2 regions of the Exiguobacterium sp. 17-1 genome follow, and region 2 is predicted to be linked to the other one. Evidence: riboswitches for the same ligand, from Rfam matches in the RefSeq annotation. Region 2 holds a riboswitch; the other holds the start of a gene.
The links. Region 2 has a riboswitch for S-adenosylmethionine ahead of MUN34_RS02250 (methionine ABC transporter ATP-binding protein). Riboswitches for the same ligand answer to the same signal wherever they lie in the genome.
Positions count from the first base shown of each region.

Region 1: it holds a riboswitch for S-adenosylmethionine, as region 2 does, so the genes downstream of both, MUN34_RS13465 (LLM class flavin-dependent oxidoreductase) here and MUN34_RS02250 (methionine ABC transporter ATP-binding protein) in region 2, are expected to answer to the same signal.

Region 1 is NZ_JALIGJ010000005.1:157,867-161,274, reverse strand. It holds gene MUN34_RS13475 (DUF2325 domain-containing protein) at 1-798, shown strand, start outside; gene MUN34_RS13470 (DUF975 family protein) at 865-1,503, shown strand; SAM riboswitch class I at 1,623-1,728, shown strand; gene MUN34_RS13465 (LLM class flavin-dependent oxidoreductase) at 1,801-2,859, shown strand; gene MUN34_RS13460 (ATP-grasp domain-containing protein) at 2,856-3,408, shown strand, end outside.
Region 2 is NZ_JALIGJ010000001.1:461,541-464,948, forward strand. It holds gene MUN34_RS02240 (PLP-dependent cysteine synthase family protein) at 1-736, shown strand, start outside; gene MUN34_RS02245 (bifunctional cystathionine gamma-lyase/homocysteine desulfhydrase) at 729-1,895, shown strand; SAM riboswitch class I at 1,955-2,060, shown strand; gene MUN34_RS02250 (methionine ABC transporter ATP-binding protein) at 2,141-3,163, shown strand; gene MUN34_RS02255 (methionine ABC transporter permease) at 3,160-3,408, shown strand, end outside.

The DNA of each region.
Region 1 (3,408 bases), on a different contig from region 2:
TGTATCGTTAAAAATCATGGCATCATTGAATCGACGGTCGAAGGACCATTAAAGGATGAGACGGGTAAACCCTTTTACTATGCGACACCGGTTGAAGACATGCGCTTCTTCCATTTAAAAGAAGGGCAGCTCGTCGATCTCGTCATGTGGAAAAGTCGTCCGGAAACACTGACGATTGCCTGGAAGTATGCGTTCCAATATCAAGAGCCGACAGTACAGCTGTTAGAGACGTCAAACGATCCAACAGCACCAGTGCCTTCGTCAGTTGAATCGACTCAAGGATCAGCCGTCAAAAAATCTGGCCGTTACCTGAAGCAAATGAAACGAAAGTCGAAAGTAAAACAGGAACAGAAAACACGCCGGATTCGTGAAAAGAAATCTCAAGCGATGGCACCACTCGTCACGACATCCGTACCAGGGCAGCCAATCGACTTCCTTGATAAGAAGCCTCTCGATTTTGCGTCATTCGTCGGCATGCGACTCGTCATCGTCGGTAATGAACAGCAAGCACCGGTCTATCGGACATTTTTCGCGGAAACGGGTATCGAACTGATTCATCTGTCGGGAGACGCCCAATCAGCGAAAAAGATTGCCGGTCTCGCGAAAAAGACCGATGCGATCGTCGTCATCACGAGCCGTGTGTCCCACGCTGCTTCAGCACACGTCATCGCGCAGGCGAAAAAACACGATATTCCGTTTGCGATGGAACGACTGGATGGACGACGTTCTTTATATACGGCGTGCCAGCGCCAACTTGAAAAAGCACGCTTAAATCAGTTGAAAACAGGAAAATCCTGAAAAAGATGAAACTCCTCTCTTAATTAGCCGTAAATAGAGATAGAACTTATTTTGAGGAGGATCTCCATGATTAAAGAATTAAAATTATCCGCCCGTGAAGCGCTCAGTGGTCGCTGGGTCTTCATGGCACTTATGTTTTTACTGTTTCTCATCATTCAAAGTATTCCAACGATGTTTTCTTCTGATGCGAATGAAGATATTCAAGCGATTGATTTCATCGGTTTCTTACTGAACATTCTCTTACTTCCACTTGCGATTGGTTGGACATGGCTTGCGATGTCTGTCGCTCGGAAAGAACAGGCAAAAATCGTTGATTTATTTGAGCCATACAAAATTTTCTTAAAGGCAGTCGGTCTTTCGATTGTCCAAAGTATTTTCCTTGGTTTATGGTTCTTACTATTTATCATCCCGGGTATCATCAAGTCATTTTCGTATCTAATGACGTTTTATATTTTACGAGATGAACCTTCAATCGGAATTTTGGATGCGATTACACGTTCGCGCCAAATGATGGACGGACATAAGATGGAAGCGTTCATGCTCGTCCTCTCATTCATTGGTTGGTTCCTGCTCGGTTTGATTACCATCGGAATCGCCTTCTTGTGGGTTGGCCCATATTTCAGCGTCACGCTTGCAAAATTCTATGACCGCATCCGCGGTGAAGAAGCACCTGTCGAAGAGTCGACGTTTGTTGCCCCATATTAAGACAACGAGGATGAGAGCCCAGCTCTCATCCTTTTTTTATTGCTGTTTTTAATTCCGATTGGAAAACAAGGTTTAATGGTTGCTTTACTCTGCTAAAAAGTGTACGATAATTCCAATAATTCTTATCAAGAGAAGTCGAGGGAATGGCCCGAAGACACTTCAGCAACCCCGCGCGCAGCGGAAGGTGCTACTTCCTAAAGGGGGCAATCCCTTTACAGATAAGAGCAGACATGATTAATCCGTCGCTCTTTTCGATTTTCGAGAAGAGCGATTTTTTTTATAAGGGGGACATAACGGATGGAGTATGGATTTTGGTTACCGATTTTTGGCGGGTGGTTACGAAATGTCGAGGACGAACAGATGCCGGCGACGTTCGACTATGCGAAACAGGTCGCGCAAACGGCAGAACGAATCGGTTTTTCGACGACACTGATTGCGGAGTTGAATTTAAATGACATCAAAGGACTCGAGGCACCAAGTCTTGAAGCCTGGACGACGGCAGCGGCGATTGCCGCGACGACGGAGCGTCTCGAAATCATGACAGCTGTCCGTCCGGGGTTCCATAATCCGGCGACGACCGCGAAGATGGCAGCAAACATCGATCAACTCAGCAACGGGCGCTTTACACTGAACGTCGTCTCTGCCTGGTGGGAAGAAGAAGCGCGGCAATACAATGGCATCTTCACGGCCCACGACGAACGCTACGCGCGGACGGAAGAGTTTGTCACGATCATGAAAGGATTATGGGCAGATGCTTCGCCGTACAGCTTCGACGGGAACTATTATACGCTCGAGCAGACACAACTGCATCCGAAACCGGTTCAACGACCGGGCATCAAGTTGTACGCAGGCGGGGAAAGTGAAGCCGGGAAACAGACCATCGTCAATCATTGTGACGCCTATGTCATGCACGGGGGAACGGTGGAAGAAGTGTCCGTCAAGATTGAGGATATGAAGGCGCGTCGACAAGCAACTGGGCAACCGCCGCTTGAAAGTTTTGGACTGGCTGCCTATATCATCTGCCGGGATACGGAAGAAGAGGCCATTCAAGAATGGCAACGAATTACGGACGTCAAGGAAGACAGTGCCGGATACGCCGGGTACGACGACTTCGTCAGCAAATCACAACTCGAACAGCAGGTGAAACGGAACGATTATTCGGTCTCGAACCGCGGACTCCGTCCTGATTTGATTGGAACACCGGAACAGATTGCCGAACGGATTCTTGCGTTTGAGCAGGTGGGTGTCTCCTTATTATTACTTCAATTTTCACCACAACTGGAAGAGATGGAACGCTTCGCGCGCGACGTCATGCCGCTTGTCGAAGAAAAACGAAAGGTAGGTCAAACCAAATGACAAAAATTCATATCTTACACGAAAACCAAGAATGGACGGACCATTTAATTAAACGACTCGAAGAACTGGAGTTGCCATATGAACAGTGGCATCTCGACGAAGGGCAAGTTCCGCTTGATGAACTTCCACCGGAAGGCGTCTTTTACAGCCGGATGAGTGCATCTTCGCATACGCGCGGGCACCGCTACGCACCGGAACTGACAGAAGGTGTACTTGCTTGGCTTGAAGAACATGGTCGGACCGTCTTTAACGGGACCCGTGCCTTACGTCTTGAAGTGAGTAAAATCAATCAGTATACGGCTCTTCGAAAAGCCGGGATCCGGGTTCCGAAGACGACGGCTGCCGTCGGACGTGATCAGATTGTCGAAGCGGCGAAAAATATTGGCGTATCTTCGTTCATCACAAAACATAACCGTGCCGGAAAAGGACTCGGCGTTCAGTTGTTCCACTCGATTGAAGCACTCGAGACGTATCTCGACGGTCCGACGTTTGATGAACCGGTCGACGGGATCACGTTGATTCAAGAATATATCCAAGCACCGGAACCGT
Region 2 (3,408 bases):
TGGAACGATCATCGAACCGACAGCCGGGAATACCGGCATCGGTTTGGCGCTCGCCGCCAAAAAATATGATCTAGAGGTCATCTGTGTCGTTCCGGAAAAGTTCAGCCAGGAGAAACAGACGTTGATGCGGGCACTCGGCGCGACTGTCGTCAACACACCGACTGAGCTCGATATGCAGGGTGCGATCGATAAAGCAAAAGAACTCGGACAAACGATTCCGAACAGTTATGTTCCGCTTCAATTCGAAAACGAAGAAAATCCGGTTACTTATCAGCGGACACTTGGTCCTGAGCTGATGGCGGAACTGGATCAGATTGATTGGTTCGTTGCCGGATGCGGATCAGGTGGAACGTTTGCCGGAACAGCGGCTTATTTAAAAGAACGTCTCGGGACGAAAGGTGCAATCGTCGAACCGGAAGGCTCCGTCCTCAATGGGGGACCAGCCGGACCGCACAAGACGGAAGGCATCGGGACGGCCAAATGGCCAAGTCTCGTCTCTCGCGACTTAGTAGATGAAATTCATACGGTTTCGGATCATGATGCATTCACGAAAGTCCATGAATTGGCGGCTCGTGAAGGGTTGCTCGTCGGCAGTTCAGCCGGTGCGGCACTCGTAGCAGCGCTTGATCTGGCAAACCGTTTTCCCGGCAGTACCATCGTCACCGTCTTCGCGGACAGTGCCGAGCGGTATTTGAGCCAACAAATCTTTGAAAAGGTGGACGAGACACATGCGTAAAAAGACAGCATTGATTCATGGAGGAACAGGCGTCGATCGAGCAACAGGTGCCGTTACACCTCCAATCTATCAAACAAGTACGTACAAACAAGAGAAAATCGGTCAATTAAAAGAAGGCTACGAATACTCGCGGACAGCCAACCCGACACGGACGAGCATTGAACGATTGATCGCCGACCTCGAGGGTGGAGCACGTGGTTTTGCCTTCGGGTCAGGAATGGCTGCGATTCACGCGGTTTTCAACCTGCTTGAGTCAGGTGACCATATCGTCATGACCGATGACGTCTACGGCGGAACGTTCCGTTTGATGCAACGTGTCTTACCGAAATTCAACATCCAAGTGACATTCGTCGATACGACGGATCTCGCCGCGACGGAAGCCGCGGTTCAAGACAACACGAAGATGTTGTATGTCGAAACACCAACGAACCCGTTGTTGAAAGTGACGGATATCGCAGCTGTTTCTGAAATCGCGAAACGCAACAATCTGAAACTTGTCGTCGACAACACGTTTGCGACACCATACCTGCAGCAACCACTCGCACTCGGCGCAGACATCGTCTTGCACAGTGCAACGAAATACATCGGCGGTCACTCGGACGTCGTCGCCGGACTCGTCGTCGTCAACAGCGACGAGCTCGGAGAAGATCTTCATTTCATCCAAAACTCGACCGGCGGTATTCTTGGACCGCAGGACAGCTTCCTGCTCGTCCGTGGTTTACGGACGCTTGGTATCCGGATGGATGCAATCGAAGAAACATCACATGATCTCGTTCAGTTCTTACAGGAACAGGACGTCGTCTCGAACATCTTCTACCCAGGACTTCCAACACATCCGGGACATGCGACACAACAGAAACAGGCGACTGGTTTTGGCGGCATGATCAGCTTTGATGTCGGATCAGCGGAAAACGCGGAGAAACTCGTCGAAGCGACACATTTCTTCACGTTGGCTGAGAGTCTTGGAGCTGTTGAAAGCTTGATTTCTGTTCCGGCACGCATGACACATGCCTCGATTCCGGCAGAACGTCGCGCTGAGCTCGGCATCACGGATGGTCTTGTCCGGATTTCGGTTGGACTTGAGGATGCAGAAGACTTGAAAGAAGATTTAGCACGTGCTTTCAGCCTGCTTCAGCCGGTTTCAGAAAAAACTGTTTGACAAGCAAAATAAGCCCTGCTAATATTCAGATTATATTAAAAATAACTAAATACCGATAACTCTTATCGAGAGTGGTGGAGGGACTGGCCCGATGAAACCCGGCAACCGCGGAATTTATTCCGAAGTGGTGCTAATTCCAGCAGACGAATGTCTGCAAGATGAGAGCAAATGGTTTTGTGTACTGAAAAAGTGCGCGCGTTTGCTCTAAAACGTGCGCACTTTTTTTATGTTTAGGAGGGACCGTATTGATTCGCTTACAGGATGTAGGAAAGATTTATCGTTCGAAGCGCGGATCGGTTGAAGCCGTCGTCAATGTCGACTTATCAATCGAGCGCGGTGAAATTTTTGGAATAATCGGTTATTCGGGAGCAGGGAAGTCAACCTTGATCCGATTGCTGAACATGCTCGAAGCACCGACGAGCGGATCGATTCAAATCGACGGTGTCGAAATGACGACGCTCAAACCGAAAGAATTACGCGGCGTCCGCAAAAACGTCTCAATGGTATTCCAGCACTTTAATCTGCTGTGGTCACGGACTGTCGAAGAAAACATCATGTTCCCGCTCGAACTCGGCGGTTATCCGAAAGCCCGTCGCAAAGAACGGGTTGCTGAACTGATTCAACTCGTTGGACTCGACGGACGCGAAGGTGCTTACCCGTCCCAACTGTCAGGTGGACAAAAGCAACGGGTCGGGATTGCCCGGGCACTGGCATCAAACCCGGATGTCTTACTATGTGACGAAGCGACAAGCGCGCTGGATCCGAAAACGACGGACTCAATTTTAGAGTTGCTTGTCGACATCAACAAAAAATTGAAACTGACGATCGTCTTGATCACACACGAGATGCATGTCATTCAAAAAATCTGTCACCGGGTTGCTGTCATGGAAGCCGGGAAAATCGTTGAACAGGGACCGGTTGCCGAAGTATTCCGTCACCCGAAACAGGCGATGACAAAAGAGTTCGTCAAACAATTGACATCACCATCCGAAAACGAATTGACGTTTGCGAAATTACGCGAACGCTACCCGACCGGAAAAATCGTCCAGCTGACGTTCGTCGGTTCGACGGCGGAAAGTCCGATCCTTGCCGAAGTCATGAAAGACTCGAACTTATTATTCAATATCATCGGCGGAAACGTCGGACAGACGCAGGACGGGGCACTCGGAACGCTGTTCATTCAGCTGCTCGGGTCGGAACAGGAAGCACAAGCGGTCATCGCCAAACTTCAAGCGAGTGACGTTGAAGTGGAGGTGGATCACCGATGAGTACATTTTTTACAGATGTGGATTGGGATATGGTTTGGGAAGCAACCCGCAGTACCGTCTATATGACGGCTGTTGCAGGACTCGCGACGTTCGTCCTCGGACTGGCGATCGGTCTGTTGTTATATGCGACAAACGAAGATCTGTTGTTTAAGAACCGGGCACTGTATTCCGTGCTCAGCTTTTTAGTCAATATCTTCCGGTCGATCCCGTTTATTATCCTATTGATCCTGTTGATTCCGATTACG